2 linked regions of the Planctomyces sp. SH-PL14 genome follow. The protein of the gene in region 1 binds, or shares a complex with, the protein of each later gene. Links are inferred from orthologs where the notes say so. Each region holds a gene or a part of one and is shown on either strand. Other genes may lie near its edges. The genes, in order: mnmG and VT03_RS03295.

Region 1 (10,453 bases):
TTCCTGCAGTGTCTGCTCATCGGACCAGGCCCACAGAAGGGCGGCTCGAACCAACAGTGGTGGCGTCCACGTGCAGTCGTGCCGGAAGAGGATGGTCTTCCAGTCCGTCCCAGCCAGAAGCCATTGCAGAGCTTTCTCGAGATGCCGAGAATTGAGCGCAACATCCGGAGACAGGTCTTGATGCGGCATCCCCGAATCCTTTCGGGAGGGCGAAGTGGGTGGGTTTCAGTGTGAGAACCGAAGCGTCTCCACAACGCCATGTCGCATCAAGACTTTCTTTTTGAACACGAACCAGGGTTAACGGCGTTGGGTTGCCCCCTTGACCCCGGCTGCCGTGGCACGTTGGGTTTGAGGTGGCACAGCCGTGCCGGCTAGAACGCGGTTCGAGACTGAAAGGCGGTTCCAGACACGCTCTAATCTTCTCCATGCCCGCCCTCCACGCCACCGCCTTCCTCGCCAAGACCCCCGCCAAACTCGGCCCGGTCATCGTCCTCCACGGCGACGAAGCCCACCTCAAAAACAGCGCCATCTCCCGTCTCGCCCAAGCCCTCCTCGGCCCCGACGCCGACGCCTCCATGGGACTCGTCCCCTTCGACGGCAAACAGTGCGACTTCAAGATGGTCAAAGGAGAACTCCAGACCGTCTCCATGTTCGGCTCCGCACGCGTCATCGTCGTCCACGGCGCGGATGACTTCGTCACCGAACACCGCCCCGCCCTCGAAGCCTACTGCGACAAACCCTCCTCCCGCTCCACCCTCGTCCTCGAACTCAAGACCTGGCGAGCCAACACCAAACTCGCCAAAAAGATCGCCGAGATGGGCCTCGAGCTCGACTGCTCCCAGCTCGAAGGCAACGCCCTCGCCAAATGGCTCGCCGAACAGGCCGAGTCCCAGTACGGCAAACAACTCACCCGCGACGCCGCCGCCCTCCTCCCGGAACTCGCCGGAACCAGCCTGACCCTCCTGGCCCAGGAACTCGCCAAACTCGCCTCGTTCGTCGGCGACGGGAAACGGATCGGCGTCGACGAAGTCCGCCAGCTCGTCGGCGGCTGGAAGGCCGAAACCACCTGGACCATGGTCAACGCCATCCGCGACGGCAAACCGGGCGAAGCCCTCGAGTGCATCCAGAAACTTCTCCACGCCGGAGAAGCCCCGCAAAAGATCCTCGGCGGGATGAACTTTGTCTTCCGCCGGATCGCCAACGCCACCGAGAAGTCCCGCTCCATGGCCCTGCCGGCCGCCCTCAAGGAGGCGGGCGTCTACTACAAGGAGCTGGAGCTGGTGGAGCGGTACCTCCGCCGCATCGGCCGGGACCGAGCCGAACGGATCATCCCCCGCCTCGTCGCCGCCGACCGCGGACTCAAGGGAGCGAGCCGCGTCTCGGATCGGCTGCAGATCGAGAACCTCGTCCTGTGGCTCACCGGAACGGTCCCCGTGAGCCAGGCGTGAGGCGAGGCAGTGTTTGCGCACTCCACAGGCATCCTCATCCGCTTTTGAGGCAGCGCGGGCCTGAGCGCCTCTCTCATCACGGCGAACCCATCGGACACTGCCGCTTTGAAGGGCACTGTTCGCAAAACAGAGAGAGCTTCGAGACGGGCGGTGCAGATCGACCTAAATCCACTCTGTGCGAAGTGTTTCCAGCAGCAGATGTCCCGGCGGAGGCCTTTGCCGATTGCGTTTCCCGCGTGGCAATCGCCAGTTTCGCGGTGTTGGAATGTCGCTTGCTAAGTCACTAGGCACATCGCTCGCGCGACCGCCCAGGATGGGATCGGAAACGTGCTGAGCGCCTGTCCGGACCTCTTGGTCCGATCGCCGGATCACGACGCGGTCGTCTCCGTGTCTCTCCTCCGCGAATGCGTGGAGTTCCACGCGTCGAACAGGTTCGAACGGCGCCGCCCGCGAGGAATCAAGGCGGCCCCGAAAGTGTCTCCGTTTTTCCCAGGGTGAGCTGATGCTGTTTTCGAAGTCCGGTCTCCGCGGGAGATCAAGCGGTTTCACGTTGATCGAACTGCTCGTCGTCATCGCCATCATCGCCGTCCTCGTGGCGATCCTGCTGCCCGCCGTGCAGCAGGCCCGCGAAGCGGCCCGGCGGTCGCAGTGCCAGAACAACCTCAAGCAGCTCGGAATCGCCCTCCACAGCTATCACGAGACGCACTTCATCTTCCCGTTCTCGTCGATGAACCCGGGCTCGTGCATCAGCGTGGCGGCCCCCAATACGGTGAACAGTCCCGTCCGGAACGCCCGCGGCTGGACGATGCTGCTCCCCTACATCGACCAGGGGGCCCTCTACAACCAGTACGACCACAGCTCGCCCGCGAGCAACCACGTGCGGACCGGAAGTCCGGCTGTGCTGACCGGGACGGCGGTGGGGACGAACGACAAGGTCGTCTCCGTCTCGCTTCCGGCATTCCTGTGCCCCTCGGATCCTGGCGACCGGTTCTACCGGTCGACGACATCCGCGGACTACTCCATCGCGTCCAGCGGTGCCAACGCCGCCTACCTGGGGGCCAAGACGAGCTACGAGTTCAATGTTGTCGGCACCTCGAGCAACTGCACGGACTGGATGAACGTTGCTTCGACGAGCCGCCGGATGTTCGGGATCAACTCGAGCGCCCGAATCGGCGACGTGAAGGACGGCATGAGCAACAGTGTCGCGGTCTGCGAGACGACGCTCGATATCCGCGACGGCGTCACCGGGACGTGGGGCTACGCCAAGTGGGTCGGGCAGGGGGTCGACCTGGCCCGCGCCGCGAACATCAACAACTGGGACTGCTGCGCCTGGACTCCGCCGATCACGCAGATCCCGCTCCGCCTCGGAACCTGGAGCGCTCCCGGGAGTGTGCACGCCGGAGGCATGAACGTCCTGATGGGGGACGGCGCCGTCCGGTTCCTGACCGAGAACCTCGACAACACCGCCCGCGGCCGTCTGGGGACGATCTCCGACGGTCAGCTGCTCGGCGACTTCTGATTCCCTCCAGCCGGATGTCGTGACGGAGGCGGGACCTGTCGTTCCGCTTCCGCTTCTCTCGGCCGCGCGGGCGGCCGCACCCGGCCTTGTCCCACCACCACAGCCCTCCTTCCCTCATCCCTCCCCGGTTCTCCGCTGGCCCTTTGGGTGGTCAGCGGAGAACGGAGGGTTTCTCCATTCCCGGGTTTCTGTCCGATGTCGATTCGTCCGATGCGCTCACTCGCTCCTTACATGCTCCTCGTCTCCGCGCTTGTCGGTTGCGGGGGGGCCAAGTCGGAGAAGCCGGAGAAGCTGGCTCCCGTCAATGGGATGGTGACTCTCGACGGCAAGCCGTTGACGATGGCTGCCATGACGTTCCTTCCCGACGGCGAGACGAAGGGGATTGCGGGGGTCGCTTACACGGGCGAGGACGGGAAGTTCGAAGCGAAGTGGCGGACCGAGACCGGGATTCCGCCGGGATCGTACAAGATCGTCGTCTCCCGCATGGGTCTGCCGAATGGCTCTCCTGTTCCGCCGGGCCAGTCGGCGGCGGACGTTGGTGCGATCGAGACGGTGCCGCCGCGATTCAGCGACGCCGCTCAGACCAAGCTGACGCTGACGGTGCCGGACGCGGGGTGGACGCAGACGTTTGATTTGAAGTCGAAGTAGTGGTGGGAGAGGCTGAAGGGAGAGCAGACGTCCGACGGGGGCTCTCCGTCCCGACCGGGTCCAGGGGCACCCTGGTGGGGAGTGCAGAGGGGCAACGCCCCTTTGCCCGCCGGAGGCCTGGCCGTCGGGGAATGTCTGAAGGAGGGCGTATCCAAGCGCGGACAACGTGTCGTATGCCCCCTCACCAACCCGCGGGGATTGCAAAGCGAGCGGTGTATTTTGAGGGAGTCCTCAACGCCGGTTCCACAAAGCGGACATCCGTTGTGTCCCACGGTTCCTCATGGAAGTGCCTCCGGCGGCAAGGGGGCGTGGCCCCCTTGACCCCAGCGGCCGTAGCACGTTGGGTTTGAGCTACCAGAGTCCGTCCGGCAAGGACGCGGCCCGTGCAGTACGCTACATCGCCCGACGACTCCGCATCGCCGGAACGATCTTCGTCCCGGCTTCACGACCCGCTGCAATCCGCGCGTACTCGGAACTCTCCACCGACACGAGCGTAATCCGGCCATCCGAATCGAATCGCAACCCCCAGCCGTACTTCTTGGGGAGCGCAGAGGCCCGCAGGCAGGCGTGAGACTTCGAGAAGAACGCCTCCCACAACTCCCGGTGCCGACTCTTCGCCTCCGCGGCCGCAATCCCCTCCCGCCGCAGATGGACCGCGAACTGAAGCTCCTGCTGCGTCCACTTTCCGGGGCTCTTCGACAACAGCTCGAACTCCAGCTGCGGAATCGTCGGCGCCTCGCCCCGGACGGGCGGCGCAGTCCCCTCCTTCGCCGTGGAGTCCGGCGCGACCGTGATGAACGTGTCGACGTAGTTCCTGTGCGGATCGAGACTCGCCTTCGGGATCGCCGACGCCTTCATTGCGTTCTCCCTCCCCGCACCGACCCGGCCCGCTTCGTCACTTCTTGAGATAGAGCATCACGACCGCCAGGTCCGCGGGCGTAATGCCGCTGATCCGGCCCGCCTGTCCGACATCGCGCGGCTGGACCCGGCTCAACTTGTCCCGCGCCTCGGCCCGGAGCTGCGGGATCGCCCGGAAGTCGAACGTCTCGGGGATCCGCATTGCCTGGACCTTCTCGGCCCGCTTCACATCCAGCTCCTGCCGCTGGACGTAACCAGCGTACTTCACCTCGATCTGGACCTGCTCGCCCGCCCGCGGGCTGAGCCCCAGCTCTCCCACGGCCGGGGCCATCTGACACAGGCTGTCCCAAGTCATCTCCGGCCGCCGCAGCCACGCCTCCAGTGTGTCGTGTTCGTGCCGCGTCTTCCGGAGGAAGGCCAGCCCTCGCGCCAGTTCCTCTTCGTAGGCCTCATGCCGCGTCCGCCGCTCTTCCGTCGCCAGGCCGATCCGAACTCCGGTCGGCGTCAGGCGGCGGTCGGCGTTGTCCTGCCGCAGCAGCAGCCGGTACTCGGCCCGCGACGTGAACATCCGGTACGGCTCGTCGACGCCGCGGGTCACGAGGTCGTCGATCAACACCCCCAGGTAGGCCTGGTTGCGGTCGAGGATCAGGGGCGGCTCCCCCTTCAGCTTGAGGGCCGCGTTGATCCCCGCCATCAGCCCCTGTCCCGCGGCTTCTTCGTAGCCGGTCGTGCCGTTGATCTGGCCGGCGAAGTAGAGCCCTTCGACACGCTTCGTTTCCAGCGTCGCGTGGAGCTGCGTCGGCGGCGCGAAGTCGTACTCGACGGCGTACCCGTACCGCATGATCTGGGCCTTTTCCAGCCCCTGGATCGAGTGGACGAGCTCGTCCTGCACGTCCCGCGGCAGGCTGGTCGAGATCCCGTTGCAGTAATACTCCCAGGTGTTCCGTCCTTCGGGCTCCAGGAAGATCTGGTGCGATTCCTTGTCGGCGAACCGGACCACCTTGTCCTCGATCGACGGGCAGTACCGCGGGCCGGTCGAGCGGATCTGACCGCTGTACATCGGGGCCCGGTGGAGGTTGGCTCGGATCAGGTCGTGGACGTAAGGGTTGGTGTCGGTCAGCCAGCAGGACATCTGCGGCTGCGCGATCCGGTCGGTCAGGAACGAGAAGGGGGTCGGCTCGGGGTCGCCGGGCTGTTCCTTGAGGACGGAGAAGTCGATCGTCCGGCCGTTGAGGCGGCACGGGGTGCCGGTCTTGAACCGCTCCAGCTCGAAGCCGAGGTCCCGCAGGCTGTCGGACATCGTCCCCGTCGTGCCGTCCCCCGCGCGTCCGCCGGGAGTCTTCGCTTCTCCCGTGTGCATGATCGCCTGAAGAAACGTCCCGGTCGTGACGATGACGGCGCGGCAGCGGTAGACAGCGCCGCCGCGGACGGCGACGCCGCGAATGCGGCGGGAGGCTGAAGGTAGAGAAGAGGGGAGCTCAGCGTCCGGCGCCTCTGATGGGAGGCCGTTCACGGCCTCTTCCCCTCTACCTTCCGCCTTAAGCCTTCCGCCTTCCGCCTCCTCCGTCAGGAGGCCTTCGACCATCTCCTGTCGCAGGTGCAGATTCGGCTCGTTTTCGACCACTTCCTTCATGCGGAACTGGTAGGCCTTCTTGTCGGCCTGGGCGCGGGGGCTGTGCATGGCGGGCCCCTTGCCGCTGTTGAGCATCCGGAACTGGATGCCGGTGGCGTCGATGCACTTCCCCATTTCGCCGCCGAGGGCGTCGATTTCGCGGACGATCTGTCCCTTGGCAACGCCGCCGATGGCTGGGTTGCAGCTCATCTGGCCGACGGTGTCGCAGTTCATGGTGAGGAAGGCGGTGCGGGCTCCGAGCCGTGCGGACGCGAGGGCCGCCTCGATTCCGGCGTGTCCCGCCCCGATGACCACGACGTCGAATTCGTAACTGCAGCCGCTCATTCTCACCGTTCTCGTTCAAGCACAAGCCCGTAAGTCTACCGGCGCGCTCCCCGGTGAAACAGCTCACCCGAAGTCACAGCCCTCACCGGGTCCAGGGGCACCCTGGTGGGGAGTGCAGAGGGGCAACGCCCCTTTGCCCGCCGGAGGCCTGGCCGTCGAGAACTGTCTGAAGGAGTGAGTGTCCAGACGCGGACGACGTGTCGTATGCCCCCTCACCAACCCACGGGGACTACGAAGCGAGCGTGGAGTCCTCAACGCCGGTGACACAAAGCGGGCGTCCGTTGCTTACCACGGTTCCTCATGGAAGCGCCTCCGGCGGCAAGGGGGTGAGCCAACTTGACCCCAGCGGCCGTAGCACCTTGGGCTTAAGCTATGGGAGTCGTGCCGACGAGGACGCGGTTTGAATCAGTGGCATCGGGGGCAGTCGATCTTTCCCGTCCCGCCACAGGTACCACACGAGACCTTCCGCGTCACCGACTTGAAGAGCGCCTGCCCGGTGACCGGGTTCGTCCCCGCCTGGACCGTCTCCGTCACCGACATGCCACCCCGCGAACACCCCTTCGCCGAACAGGTGACCATCTGCGAACCGCCACAGAACGAGCAGGCGTTGTCTTCGATGTAGGAGCCGGACGACTTCGTCGCCTGTCCCGCGGCCCCCCCTGTCCCCGCTCCGAGCTTCACGACCTGCTGGTAGACCCCGACCATCACGGTCGACTTGGCGATCAGCTCATCGACGTCGGGCCATTCGAGCTTCTTGCCCCCCTGCTTCGGCCGATAGTCCCCATAGTGGAACTGGATGAACTTCAGCGCGTCCGACATCGTCACGCCCCCGGTGAGCTGCCCCTTGAGGTCGAATCCCACCGTCAGGACCGCGATGACGTTCCCGTTCTGATCGACGATCGGACCGCCGCTGTTGCCGGGGTTGGCGGTCGCGTCGAACAGCAGCATGCCGTCGTAGTCGCTGCTGGGGAGAGCGGTGATCGAGCCCCGCGTCGTCTTGAGCGTCCGACCGAGCGCGCCCGGCTTCGGGTAGCCCAGGATCATCACCTCCGAGCCGCGGCGCTGCGCGCCGGTCGAGACCTGCACCGCCGGTGAAACCAGCTTGGGACACTCCACGATCGCCAGGTCGAGCGTGTCGCTGACCGCCTTGACCTTCGCTTCGAGCGACGTCCAGCCGGAGGCGGTCTCGACATCGACCCGGATCGAATGCGCGTCGTTCACGACGTGCCGGTTGGTCAGCACCACCCCCGGCAGAATCGCGAACCCCGTCCCGCTCGCCGCCAGGATCAGCGACGAGGCGTCGCGGACAGGGGTGCGGTCCGCTTCCTCCTTCGGAAGCGTGAGGTGCATGTACCGCCAGCCCCCCTGCTTGTAGCGGTCCGGCGCGTTCTCCCCGGTGGCGATATCGAGGTACAGGTCCTGAAACCGCTTCTTCTCGGAGTTCCCGAGGTTGATGAGCCCCTTGCCGGACTCGTCGAGCAGCCGGCCGAGGTTGTGCGACAGCTCCGGCGTGTTGGGGGCGACTTCGCCCAGCTGCCGCCAGCACTCATACGCCTTCGAGAACTCCTTCTGCCGAACGCAGCACAGGGCGAGGTTGTTGAGCGTCGGAATATGATTCGGCGAGCGCGTCAGCACTTTGCGGAAATGCTTCTCCGCCGTCTCGGGCGAATTGGCGAGGATCGGCGTGTTGAGCAGGCCCAGCAGAAAGTCCGCCCTCAGCCCGGCGTCGTCGGTCCGGCTCGCCTTTTCGAGGGCTTCCCGGGCCGACCGATAGTCCTTCGTGTCGATCAGGAGGAAGGCCTTCTCGATCAGCAGGTCCGCCTCCTTCTCCCGGCGGGTCTTCTCCTCCGCGGTGATCCAGCTGGTCCCGCTGCGGACGAGCTTGTCCGCCTCGCGCTTCTGCCAGACCTCCAGTTCCCTGGCGACCTTCTGCCGCTGGACGGCGGAGAAGGTCTTGTCTTCGAGGAGCGTGGTCAGCAGGGCGACTCCGTCGGCCGGCCGGCGCATCGTCCGGAGCTTGGAAAACGCCCCGTCGATCGCCTTGTCGGCGGGACTCTTCGAAGCGGTCCCGAGCCCCGGTTTCGTCTGGGCGAGACTTGTCGGCCCGAGGGACATCAGCACCGCCAGCATGAAGAGGCCGGTCGTTCGCCACAGGAATGTGCTCATTCCGTCACCTCGTCCCCTGCCCTCACGATCCACGATGCCCAAAGCCGACACCGATCCGCGCCCGACTCTACCACCGTCGAACCACTCGGTTCAACAACATCCGGCCTTCCAGGGATCACCTTCCTTCGTCCGGGGCACACAGTTTGCCCGCTCCACCCTCACCGAATCTATCTCTGCAAGAATCGAGGACATGATGGCATCTCAAAACACTTCCTCCGAATGCGGTTCCGCCTGTCACCGGAACATCAGCCAGCACGAGCAGCAGCTTTCCCTTCTGATCGGCGGCGGACTCCTGGCAAGCAGCCTGCTGTTCGCCCGATCCTGGAACATCCTCACGCTGGCGGTTGGAGGCGGGCTTCTCTACCGCGGAATGACCGGTCACTGCATGACCTACGAGGCCCTCGGGATGTCGACCGCCGAAGACGACCTGGAGCCGGCCCGCGTCAACAGCTCGCCGCGGCCGGCCCGCGTGCGTCAGGAAGCCTGAGCGACATCATCCTCCGGCGGGTTCGTCCGTCGGCGTGTGGAGGAATCGAGACGCTGCGGTCGCGACGGCGACGATAAGGAGCGGTTCCAGCGGCAGGCGATAGCGGTAGGTCGGGATCTCCAAGCCGGCGGTCAGGAGGGTCGTCCCTCCGCAGAGCCCCGCCAGCAGGAGACCGTTCCAGCGCGTCGCCGGATCCCGGATCAGCAGCAGGACACACAATCCGCTGATCGCCCCCGCCGCCACGACGAACCATTGCCGACGCTCAGGCGTCCAGGCGAGAACCGTTTCCCGGGTGCTGGAGGGGATCGGCATCGTCGTTCCTGATGGGAATCGGCCGATCTCGTTCGTCGGAGGGGCGAACTCCCGGCAATACCAGAACGTGAGACACCGCGCCGCCCCGTAGAACGCCGCGCGGTTTGGCTGGCGGAGGATCGCCTGCCATGTCGTCCGCTCCATGAGACGGTCGAGCTCCGCATCATTGAGCCCCGAGGCCGCCAGGGCTTTCGCCACGCTCCAGTTGTGACGGAGATCGATCGCCGGTTCCGCCGCGATGCGGTCGCGCAGCTCCCCTCCCGGGCCGTCTTCCGGTATTGCCAGCCCCGCTCCGGGCCACGGGCTGAAGTTGGCTGTCCAGAGTTCCCGCCCCGCGAAAGTCACGAGCGCCCAGCGGCCGAAGAGGACCTTGTTTCGCCCGGCCCACGGAACCACGATCAGAAGCGCCAGGAGAACCGGACCAATGATCGTGGCGGCGCGACTTCGCGACCCGGACAGGCTTCGAGCCTGCCAGACTCCCGCCGCCAGGACGGCAATCGGCAGCACGATCAGCGAAGGACGGATCAGGACCCCGATCCCGGCCAGGAGCCCCACCAGCAGCATGGACCGGAGCCGCGCGGCGCTCCCGGTCGATGAGAGCAGGAATGACACCCCGACGAGGATGAAGGTCGCCAGCGTTTCCGTCAGAATCCAGTTGGCGTACAGGGGCCGGGCCGTCGAACAGACGCAGAGCGCATAGGCAATCTGCGCCCCTCGTCGCGATCCGGAAAGCCGCCAGGTCCAGAGCACGACGATCAGGTGGGTGAGCCACACGCATCCCTGCTGGAAGATCGCAGTCGCCAGCAGGGCCCGGTCGCCCAGGGCCCACTGCAGTCCTCCCAGGAACCACGGATACCCGGGGGTGCGATAGCCGACCGCCGCGCCCCACAGGGCCAGGTCCCCCGCGGCGACGTCCCGACCGAGGGACCAGTAACCGACCGAGTCCGGCCAAGGCTGCCCCAACCCCGAGAGAAGCACCAGCGCGAGTTTGGCGGCATCAAGGACCGATAGGACGACCAGTCCGACTCCCGGCCCCGCTCCCTCCGCGTGGGCCGTGG
Region 2 (10,412 bases), 3.7 Mb from region 1 along the record:
ATCACGTGGTAGGCGAAGTCGATCCCCTGCGGCGTTCCGTCCGGTCCCAGGAACGTGTCGTAGAGTGCGAACGGCCGCCCCAGGATCGGCTCCGAGTTCGCCGTGCGGATCATGAAGAACTGTCCGGGGACGACCTGCTTCGCGAGGGCCGGGCACTCGACCCGGATCCGGTAGGTGTCGTGGGCCAGCTGGACCTGTTCGACGACGCGGGTCCGGGTTTGGACGGCGGTCGGGACCATCCCGGGATAGGGGGAACAGGCGTGAGCGGCATTGGAGTCCGGGTGAGACATGCGAATCGACTTCAGCGGAAGAGCGCGGCGGGAAGGACGGAGCGTGGTGGTTACTTGCGGAGCCAGTCGGCGATCCAGAGCTGGCTCGTTCCGTCTTCGGTCCGGCTGCTCGTCCACATGAGCTTCGTGCCGTCGGGGCTGAAGACCGGGAGGACGTCCGCCTTGGCGTGCGTCGTGATCCGCTCGACCGCGCCTCCCTTGAGGGTGGTGTCGGTCATGTCGATGTCCATCGTGAACAGGTCGAAGTTGGCTCCCATCGGTCCGCGGCTGTAGTCCGCTCCCGACCAGATGAGGTACTTGCCGCTCGGATGGAAGTAGGGGCACCAGTTGACCTGGTTCACGTCCTTGGTGAGCTGGACCGTCTCCTTGCCGTCGACCGAGATCGCGTAGAGCTGGAGCATGTCCTTCTTGTCGCGGTCGCTGCGGAAGATGATCCACTTCCCGTTGGGGGAGAAGAACGGGCCGCCGTCGTAGCCGGGGACGTCCGTGATCTGCCGGACGTCGGTCCCGTCCGCCTTCATGACGTAGATGTCGGGATCGCCGTCCCGCATGGAGGTGAAGACGATGTGCGTTCCGTCGGGCGAGTAGCTCCCTTCGGCGTCGTAGCCGGGGGACTCGGTGAGCCGCTTCATTCCCGTGCCGTCGAAGTTGACGACGTACAGCTCCATCTCGGGGTCGAAGTCCCATTCGTACCGCCGCCGGCCCCCCTGGGCGGCGAGTTCGCGGGCGGCCTTCTCGGTTTCGGCGATCTTGGGATCGGTGTGGGAGGAGGCGAAGAGGATCTGCTTGGCGTCCGGTGTGAAGAAGGCGCAGGTCGTGCGGCCGCGGCCGGTGCTGATGAGGCGGGGGGTCCGCTCGTCGAGCGGTTGGACGTAGATCTGGTAGAAGGGGTAGCCGAGGGGGTAGGCCTGGAAGACGACGAGTTTGCCGTCGGGCGAGAAGTAGCCCTCGCCGGCGCGGGGGAAGCCGAAGGTGACCTGCCGGATGTTGGCGAGGTGTTTTGCTTCGGCGTCCGGAGTCTCCTGGGCGGAGACTGAGCGGGAGGCGGCCGTCGATGCCATCACGAGGAGGAGGGCGATCAGGAGTCGGGGCACGTAGTTCTCCGCTGCGGGGGATCGGATGGAAGGCGGACGGCGCATGGTGAAACATGCCCCGGCGGTCCGCAACTCATCTGTGGCCAATCCTGCTGGCTCAAACGGTGTACTTGCCGGCACAGCGATGCCAGCTCAAACCCATTGTGCGACGGCCACTGGGGTCAAGGGGGCAACCCCTTGCCGCCGGAGGCATTCCGGTGAGGAACCGTGGTACGCAACGGATGTCCCCTTTGTGGTACCAGCTATGAGGACTCCCTCACATCACACCGCGAGCTTTGCAATCCCCGCGGGTTGGTGAGGGGGCATACGGCACGTTGTCCGCGCTTGGACACTCACTCCTTCAGACGTCTCTCGACGGCCAGGCCTCCGGCGGGCAAGAGGGCGTTGCCCCCTTGCATCCCCCACCAGGGTGCCCCTGGACCCAGTCGGGGGCGGCGTTGCGTTTGAACAGCGACCACCGTTTGTCGGACACCACCCCGTCTGCGATAACACACCTCCAACCGGTCACCGCCACTGGGAGCGATCCGCATGTCCGTCGAAGCCCGCCTCAAAGAACTCGACCTCATCCTCCCCGAGCCCCCCGCTCCCGTCGCGGCCTATCTGCCAGCCGTCCGAACCGGGAATCTCGTGCAGGTCAGCGGACAGCTCCCGTTCGCCGGGAAAACGCTGATGGCCCAGGGCCCGGTCCCGACCAAGACCCCCGTCGACGTCGCGCAGTCCGCCGCCCGGCAGTGCGTCCTCAACGCCCTGGCTCACGTCAACCGGCTCCTCGGAAGCCTCGACCACGTCACGCGCGTGGTCCGGGTCGGTGTCTTCGTGCAGAGCGCAGACGGATTCTCCGATCAGCCGATCGTCGCCAACGGCGCCAGCGAACTCCTGGTCCAGATCTTCGGTGACATCGGCAAACACGCCCGTGCGGCGGTCGGCGTCAACGCCCTGCCCCTCGATGCGAGCGTCGAGATCGAGTTCACGTTCGAAGTGAACTGAGGAACCGGTTACGGCTTCGGCAGCACCGTCTCCCGCGTGCCGTCCGACTTGATCCGGAACAGAGCCTTCGCGCGGGGATCGATGAGCAGCAGGTCGTCCCCCTGGAAACGGATTCCGAGCGGGTTGACGAACGGGGCGCCGCTGACCCACTGCTCCGCCTTGCCGTCGTCCGTCACCTTCCAGACGCACTTCTTGTAGCCGTCGCTGACATACGAGACGCCGTCCTTACGGGCGATCTGGTGCGGGAACTCGAAGACGAGGTCCTTCACCACGACGGTGGGCTTCTTGTCCATCGAGAACCGCTGCAGCTGCGGAGCGGGAGAGGAGAGGACCCACAGTTCGTCCTTATCGAAGAAGAGCCCGCGGGCGCCGCCGATGACGGTGAACTCCTCCGGCGGCTGGTTCTTCGGAAGGCCGGCGAGGGGCACCTTCCACACCCGCTGGAGCTCGAGGTCCGAAACGAAGAGGTCGGTCCCGTGCGGGGCCATCGTAATGGGGATGCCGACGTAGCCGTTCGTGAGCGACGTCAGCTCTCCCTTGGGACTGACCTTGTAGACCTCGCGGGTGGCGGAATCGCCGGCGAGGAGCGTTCCGTCGTCGGTCACCGCCAGGCAGCGGATGGCGTTGAGGGGAGTGCGGTACTTCGATGTCCCCTGGACGACGATCTCCAGATTCTCGCCGCGGTAGACCCAGATCCCCGGCAGCTTGAGGTCGGCGATGTAGATCTCCCCCTCCTTACCCACAGCGATGTCGATCGGGTACTTCCACGGCAGGTCGTCCGCACGTCCGGACTGAATGCCCGCTCCGGTGAGGAGAAGAACGACAGCCGCCAGTACGGAGAGGAGTCTCATGGAAGTCGGAAGGGGCTGAAGGGACGAGCCAGACGGGAGATGAAGAAAAGATTAACGATCGAGGCGGCAACAATCGAAGCCGATTTGCGTCTTCTCACGAATCCAGGAGACGTTCGATCGTCTGGATCCGGTCGATCGGCAGGGGCGAGCTTTCCCGGAGCGGAGAGCCGTCGAGCAGGAGGACGAGTTGACCGCGCTGGCTCTTCCGGGCGTCGGGGAAGCCGGTGAGGGTGGTCTGGTCGGCCAACGTGACCTGCACGCGATGGGTTTCCTCGAGCCCCGGGAGACCTTCGACATAGAGAACCGGAAAGCGGCTCCAGGCCCACAGCCAGAGCGAAAGCTGCGGGGCAACTTTCCCGGCGATGTCGAGCCATTCCTCCTCCGCCTTCCGCAGGTCCGCGAGCGGGGCGGAGCGGCACCAGGGGATCAGGACGTCGGCGATCCACTCCTTGCGGGAACGGACCAGATCCGCGAAGTCAGGCATGAGGAACGGAGAGGGGACGCAGAGAGGAAGCGGACGGGTGGAGAGTTGGGCGCGACTACAGGTCCCCAGACCCCTTGGGGGTGGGTTCCGCCGGCGCCATCGGCGCGTTCTGGCCGGCCGGGATGACCCCTTCCAGCACGGTCGCCGGTTCCGTAACGGGGGAGTCAACGATGGTCCGTGGGGGAACCTTCACCGTCAGCCGGAACGAGGGGGGCAGCACGCGCCCGCCCGTTTTCTCCGTCTTCTCCTGGATCTCGAACATCCGTGCGTTGGACGGGACGGCGAAGTACAGCACTCCCTGCGGGTCTTCGTAGATGCAGGGGAAAATCTTCCCGTCCACGACCGCCTCGACCCAGTGGCCGAGAGTCCGGTTAAGGGCGGGGACCCCGAGTCGATCGCGGAACTCGGCCATGTCGCGGATCCCCGACTGGTTCTGCACCGCCGTCGACACACGGCTCACAAAATCGTTGGCAGCGCGGCCGATCGTTGTCGAGCGTGTGATCTGGAGACGCTCCGCGTTCTGGCTGAGCCAAGCCGAGACGATCGGCACCTTGTGAGGATCGATGCGGACGATGTCGGTGTCGTAGCCATCCTTAACCTCGACGATGATTCCCCGCACGTCGCTGAGGAACGAGACCACCATGAGGTTCGAGGCGAGGGGGATCGACGTTTTGTCGAGGACCTGCCGGACGAATTTCACCTGGTCCTCGGTCGCGCCCGCTTCCTGCCAGGAGACCGTGACGCTGATCGGTTTCTTGGGCTCGACGCGCTCGCCGTCGAGTTCTCCGACGTAGTGCTTCTCGTTCAGCTTCATGTAGCCCGCGACCGCTCCGGCGACGATCACGATCGCCAGCACCGGGAGGGCGTAGACCCAGGTGGGGAGCGGCTGCCGGTTCCGGTACTGCGCCATCGCGGGCGAGCCCTGGTACTCCTCCGGCTCATCGTCGAAGAACTGAATATCGGCGTCCGCGCCATCCGTGGGAGGGTTGAAGGGATCGACCGGCTCGATGGGGCGGACCGGTTGGGCAACCGGCGGTTCGGCTTCCGCGACGGAGAATGGAGAGGGAGCGGGGGCCGAGGACTCGGAGCGCCGCTTGCGGCCGGAGCCCGAGGCTTCGTCGGCTGCCGTCCCTCCGCCAAACTTGGCGAAGAAGGATTCGGGGGCGCCCGGTTCGGCTGCGGCTGCCTCGCGGCGGACTGGACGAGGGGCCTCCGCGGGGGCAGCGGCCGGGGCCGCGTTCGCGCGGGAGGCGGATCGGCGGTCGGAGGGGGGTGCCGCTTCCGACGGCGGGGCCGGGGGAGCCGCGAGAGTGGAGGCGGCGGGTACGCGGATCCGCGCGCCGCACTTGGGGCACTTTCCGGATTTCCCTGCGGCGTTGTCCGGCACCTGGACGGCAGCGGAACACGAAGCACATTCAAACTGAATCGACATGAGTCCCAAGATCTACGGGCCACAATTCCGAGGTGGAATTGTAGTCGGATCCGGGACGGGACGCGCCGTCCAGCCCTGTTGTTCGGGGGGCGTTTTCTTGCGGAACGGGAGGTTCATCCCGCTCGGCGGCGTTCTTCGATCCAGACTTCTCGCTTGTTCGACTGCGGGCTGCGGCGGCGAGTGCGGGTTCCGAGTTCGAGCCAGCGGTCTTCCGTTTCGCGGATGAAGGAGCCGGCGAACAGGCGGTAGCAGCCCAGGAGGAGGAAGGCCCCGGCGGTTGAGGCGACGAAGCCCCAGGAGCTGATGGGAGAGACCTTGATACTGCTGGTGAAGAACGAGAGGGAGCCGCAGCCGATGACGGCTCCGACGATTCCCATGACGAGGGTTCCGACCGCTCCGCCGGGGTCGCGGCCGGGCATGATCGCTTTGGCGGTGAGTCCGACGACGGTTCCGAAGCCGACCCACAGCAGGATTTCGTGGGCTCCCTGCTCGAGCGACGTCATGAGGGAAGCGTCCAGTGCCATGGGAGTCTCCGGGAGCGGTGTTGGCCCCGTTTTTGGCGGGACGCGCTTCATGGGATCGACGCGGTGAAACCGTCAGCTCGCGTCAAATCGGTCTTTCCCGTAGGGCTCCCGCAGATTTCGCAGATTGCCAAAGCTGAGCCGTGTCCTCGCCGGCACGACTCGATAGCTCAAACCCAACGTCCCACGGCCGCCTGGGGTCAAGGGGGTCCTACCCCCTTGCCGCCGGAGGCACTTCCATGAGGAACCGTGGGACACAACGGATGTCCCTTTTGTGGAACCGGCGTTGAGACTTCCCGCTCGCATCGGAATCCCCGCGGGTTGGTGAGGGGGCATACGACACGCTGTCCGCGCTTGGACACGATCTCCTTCAGACATCTCTCGACGAGAGGGCCTCCGGCGGGCAAGAGGGCGTTGCCCCCTTGCATCCCCCACCAGGGTGCCCCTGGACCCGGTTGGTGGGGATGCTGGCTATCGTTCTGCCGAGATCGTGTTCAAATCGTCCACGGGATGTGAATAGAATCCTAACATTCCCCCCGGGACGGTGTTCCAGCACCCTCAGCCCTCCGTTCGGAGCCCGTATGCGATCGCTCGTTTCCGCCCTCCTCCTTTTCGCTGCCTGCTCAATCACCCTCCATCCGGCCCGCGCCGATTCCGAGACCTCCAAGCCGCGCGAAGACTGGCAGGTCATCTTCCTCGGCGGCCAGCGGGTCGGATACTCCAGCTCCAACACGCGGACGGTCACCCGCAACGGCCAGGAAGTCCTGATCTCGGACACCCTCGTCGCCATGACGATCAAACGCTTCGGCGTCTCCCTCAAAATGATCGTCCGGCAGTCCTCCGAAGAGGACCCCAAGTCCGGCCGACTCCTGAGCTCCTCGTTCATCTCCGAGAACCCGCCGATCAGCAAAACTGAAATGACCGGGCGGGCCGAAGGAAACGCCTTCCTCCTGGAGACCCGCAACTCGGGCCGCGTGACGAAGTCCCGCGTCGAGATCGGCGACGACGTCCGCTCCCCCGCCTGGCAGGAACGGTACCTGGAGGAACATCCCCTCAAGCCAGGGGAAAGCGCGACGTTCAAGATCTTCTCCCCCGAGACTGCCAAGGTCGCCACGATCAGCCTCAAGGCCCTGGAGCCCGGAGAGACGAAGCTCCTCGACGGATCGGTCCGAAAGTTCGACCGGACCGAGATGAAGAACTCGATCACCCCCGGCGTCGACATGCTGATCTTCAGCGAGCCCGACGGGAAAGTGGCCAAGCTCGAGACGAACGTCCTGGGCATGACGACCTACGCGGTGTCTGAGGCCGAAGCCCTGAAGGCGATCCCGGAGTCGGAACTGGACATCGGCCTCGACGGCCTCATCAAGGTCGAGGTTCCGGATCCGCACCACGCCGAGACCGTGACCTACCGCATCACCGCCACCTCCGCCGATCCCTCAACGTTGTTCGAGAGCGGACGGGACGGCCAGCAGGTGACCCGCAAGACCCCTTCGGAAACGCTTCTGACCGTCTCGCGGGTGCGGCCCCAGCCGCAGCCCGAGCCCGCCAAGAGTCTTCGGGAGGCGAACTCGTTCCTCGACTCGGACAACCCGAAGGTCCGCGCCCTCGCGGATGAGTACGACGCCGCTGGCCAGAGTCCGCGGGAGATTGCCAAGGGGCTGACGCACTTTGTCCACCGGCGGACAAAGAACAAGACCTTCTCCGTCGCAATGGCGACCGCCACCGAAGTCGCAGAGTCGCTGACCGGCGACTGCACGGAGCACTCCGTCCTGCTCGCCGCGCTGCTGCGGGCCAAGGGGATTCCCTCGCGAGTCGCCATCGGACTGGTCTACGTCGATCCGATCAAGGCGTTTGGCGGCCACATGTGGACCGAAGCCTACGTCGATGGCGCCTGGGTCCCGTTCGACTCCGCGCTGGAGATCGTCGACGTCCGGTCGGGCCATCTCAAGATGGGGGACTCGGACCTCTCGGATCAGTCTCCTAATCCGATGACCGACTTCGTGAAGATGATTCACCTCTGGTCCGGTGCGACGATCGCGGTCGTCGATCCGGCCGCGAAGTAACGGGCTCAGGGAAGGAAGTCACTCGCGACGATGGACCTCGACGAGCCGATCTGCGCCATCGCTTCCGCTCCGGGCCGCGCTCCGCGCGGAATCATCCGCGTTTCCGGACGCGATGTCGTGACGGTGGTCGAGCAACTCCTGCCGGCTACGGATGAGGAGGCCGCCGCCTCACCGACCGCGGCCCGCCGGACGCGACGTGCGTTCACCCTGACGGAGGGACCGGCCGACCTCCGCCGGTCGGTTCCGGTGGACCTTCATGTCTGGCCGACGAGCCGCAGCTACACCGGGCAGCCGATGGCGGAGCTGCACCTCGTCGGTTCGCCGCCGATCCTGGAACTGGCGCTGGAACGCCTTGTCCGAAATGGCTGCCGGTTGGCTCGGCCGGGGGAGTTCACGCTGCGGGCCTTCCTGGCGGGGCGGATGGACCTCACGCAGGCCGAGGCGGTGCTGGGCGTCATCGACGCCGAGAGCGAGCACCAGCTCCAGACGGCGCTGACGCAACTGGCCGGGGGCTTGTCGCGGCGGCTCGGAGACCTTCGCGAGCAGCTGCTCTGCGATCTGGCGGACCTGGAGGCGGGGCTCGACTTTGTGGAAGAGGACATCGAATTCGTCAGCCGCACGGATGTCCGGCGGCGAGTCCAGGAGACGATCACCGACGTCGCCACGCTCCTCCGCGTTGCGGAAACCCGTCATCGGGACGCCGCCCGGCCGCAGGTCGTGCTCGTCGGGTTGCCGAATGCCGGCAAGAGCACGCTGTTCAACGCTCTCACCGGCCGCGATCAGGCGATTGTCTCGGATGTCGCCGGGACCACCCGCGACGTTGTTCAGGCGATGGCGGAAATCGACGGACTGTCGGTCGACCTGTTCGACACCGCCGGCTGGGAGGCACCGTCGGACGAGATCATGGCTCAGGCAACCGGGCAGCGGGTGTCGCGGCTTGAACAGGCAGATGTCGTGATCTGGTGCGACGCGGCCGACGCAACAGAGCTGGAGCAGGCCGCGAGTCGCGAGCTTCGAGCGCGGCTCCCAAGGCCGCCGGACCTCGACCTGCTGCTGAAATGCGACGCCGGAACGCAGAGAGTTGGCGACGGGCCGCGGGGACATGTGTCGTGCAGCGTGAAGTCCGGGTTCGGGATGGCCGAAGTCATCGGGGCAATCGCGGGCCGGGCGCGGCGGGACTTTGGTCGGCGGGACGAGATCATCCCCTCGACCGCCGTCCGGTGCCGGGAGGAACTGCGGGCCGCCCTGACGGCCCTTGAATCCGCGATCGCGGCCCTCGACGGCGACCTCGGCGACGAGGTGATCTCGATGGAGCTGCGGCAGGCGCTCGACCGGATCGGCGAGATCACCGGGGCAGTCTCGAACGAGGATGTGCTCGACCGGCTGTTCGCCCGCTTCTGTATCGGCAAGTAGCCTCCGCGGAACCCCCTGTCCCGCCTAGAATTGAAGCCTGCTGGACGTTGGGACCGCATTGCACTAAACATGCGGTGGAATGCAGGAGATTTGAGTTGGAACTCGACACTTTGGCGAAGGGAACCGGCGAGTGGCTGCGAGGGTCGGGACCGGAGTCCGACGTCGTCATTTCGACGCGGATCCGTCTGGCCCGAAACGTTAGCGCAGATCCCTTTCCTCCCCGCGCCTCGGATGAGACCAAGGCGGCGGTCGAGTCGTTGCTGCGCGAGCCGGTTTGCCGGCAGTTCGCGAACCAGGAATTCACCTATCTCCGCCTCGACCAGCTGACGCAGCTCGACGGCCAGTTCCTCGTCGAACGGCAGATGATCAGCCGCGAGCACGCGGAAGGGACCGGGCCCCGCGGCGTGGCGATCAACGCGTCGGAGACGACGAGCGTCATGATCAATGAGGAGGATCACCTGCGGATGCAGTCCCTCCGCAGCGGCTTCGCCGTCGACGAGTGCTGGCAGGAAGCGAATGCGGTCGACGATTCCCTCCAGCAGGCGGTGACGTTCGCCTACAGCCCGCAGTTCGGCTTCCTGACGGCGTGCCCCACGAACGTAGGGACCGGGATGCGGGTCAGCGTGATGGTCCACCTCCCCGCCCTCGTCATGACGAAGGAGATCCAGAAGGTCTTCCAGGCGATGCAGCGGATGGGACTGGCGGTCCGCGGCCTCTACGGCGAGGGGAGCCAGGCGATGGGAGATTTCTACCAGATCTCCAATCAAACGACGCTTGGCCGCTCCGAGGCCCAGATCCTGGCGAACGTGAAGCGGATGGTGCCGGACATCCTCAGCTACGAGCGGCGGGCGCGGCAGGCGCTCCTCAAGGACGCCCGGGCACAGCTGCACGACAAGGTATCGCGGGCCTTCGGGGTCCTGCAGAACGCCCGGACGATCACCGCCGAAGAGACGATGCACCTCCTCTCGAGCGTGCGGCTCGGGCTGTCGCTGGGCCTCGTCAGCGGCGTCACGATTCCCGACCTCAACGTGCTGTTTATCCACACGCAGCCGGCCCATCTGCAGAAGCTGCATCAGACGTCGCTGGAGTCCAAGGACCGCAACGCCGCGCGGGCCGCGTTCCTCCGCGACCGCCTGGGACCCGCCGCGACATGACCAGTGCCGCGGCCACGCTTCCCGCTCCCTTCCATGAGCTCGACCTTCCGCCTCTTCCCGCCTTGCCGGGGGGATGGACCGTCGAAACCTTCCGCGCCGGATCCCGGGACCTGCGGCTCCTGA

What was found.
Region 2: the proteins of mnmG (region 1) and VT03_RS03295 are in contact, whole or in part, in a solved structure (PDB 9HIP), measured with the Escherichia coli proteins. The link is inferred for Planctomyces sp. SH-PL14 from one-to-one orthologs.

Annotation. Positions count from the first base shown.
Region 1 is NZ_CP011270.1:4,532,310-4,542,762, reverse strand. The notes cover bases 3,971-6,878. They hold mnmG (tRNA uridine-5-carboxymethylaminomethyl(34) synthesis enzyme MnmG), read right to left. Parts: upstream 6,431-6,878; coding sequence 4,511-6,430; downstream 3,971-4,510. Other genes in these bases: VT03_RS17525 (trypsin-like peptidase domain-containing protein), read right to left, coding at 6,836-6,878; VT03_RS17535 (DUF6157 family protein), read right to left, coding at 4,009-4,473. Also shown: VT03_RS17555 (transposase), read right to left, coding at 1-189; holA (DNA polymerase III subunit delta), read left to right, coding at 426-1,448; VT03_RS17545 (DUF1559 domain-containing protein), read left to right, coding at 1,951-2,967; VT03_RS17540 (carboxypeptidase regulatory-like domain-containing protein), read left to right, coding at 3,178-3,615; more of VT03_RS17525, read right to left, coding at 6,879-8,596; VT03_RS34250 (DUF2892 domain-containing protein), read left to right, coding at 8,787-9,083; VT03_RS17515 (glycosyltransferase family 39 protein), read right to left, coding at 9,090-10,453. UniProt on the Escherichia coli protein: NAD-binding protein involved in the addition of a carboxymethylaminomethyl (cmnm) group at the wobble position (U34) of certain tRNAs, forming tRNA-cmnm(5)s(2)U34.
Region 2 is NZ_CP011270.1:810,456-820,867, forward strand. Bases 7,077-9,943 are described here. They hold VT03_RS03295 (tRNA modification GTPase), read left to right. Parts: upstream 7,077-7,752; coding sequence 7,753-9,135; downstream 9,136-9,943. Other genes in these bases: VT03_RS03290 (transglutaminase-like domain-containing protein), read left to right, coding at 7,077-7,722; VT03_RS03300 (protein arginine kinase), read left to right, coding at 9,231-9,943. Also shown: VT03_RS03255 (dihydroorotate dehydrogenase electron transfer subunit), read right to left, coding at 1-290; VT03_RS03260 (TolB family protein), read right to left, coding at 341-1,384; VT03_RS03265 (RidA family protein), read left to right, coding at 1,913-2,371; VT03_RS03270 (hypothetical protein), read right to left, coding at 2,380-3,222; VT03_RS03275 (hypothetical protein), read right to left, coding at 3,317-3,706; VT03_RS03280 (hypothetical protein), read right to left, coding at 3,762-5,138; VT03_RS03285 (GlsB/YeaQ/YmgE family stress response membrane protein), read right to left, coding at 5,252-5,662; more of VT03_RS03290, read left to right, coding at 6,241-7,076; more of VT03_RS03300, read left to right, coding at 9,944-10,289; VT03_RS03305 (class I SAM-dependent methyltransferase), read left to right, coding at 10,286-10,412. UniProt on the Escherichia coli protein: Exhibits a very high intrinsic GTPase hydrolysis rate. Involved in the addition of a carboxymethylaminomethyl (cmnm) group at the wobble position (U34) of certain tRNAs, forming tRNA-cmnm(5)s(2)U34.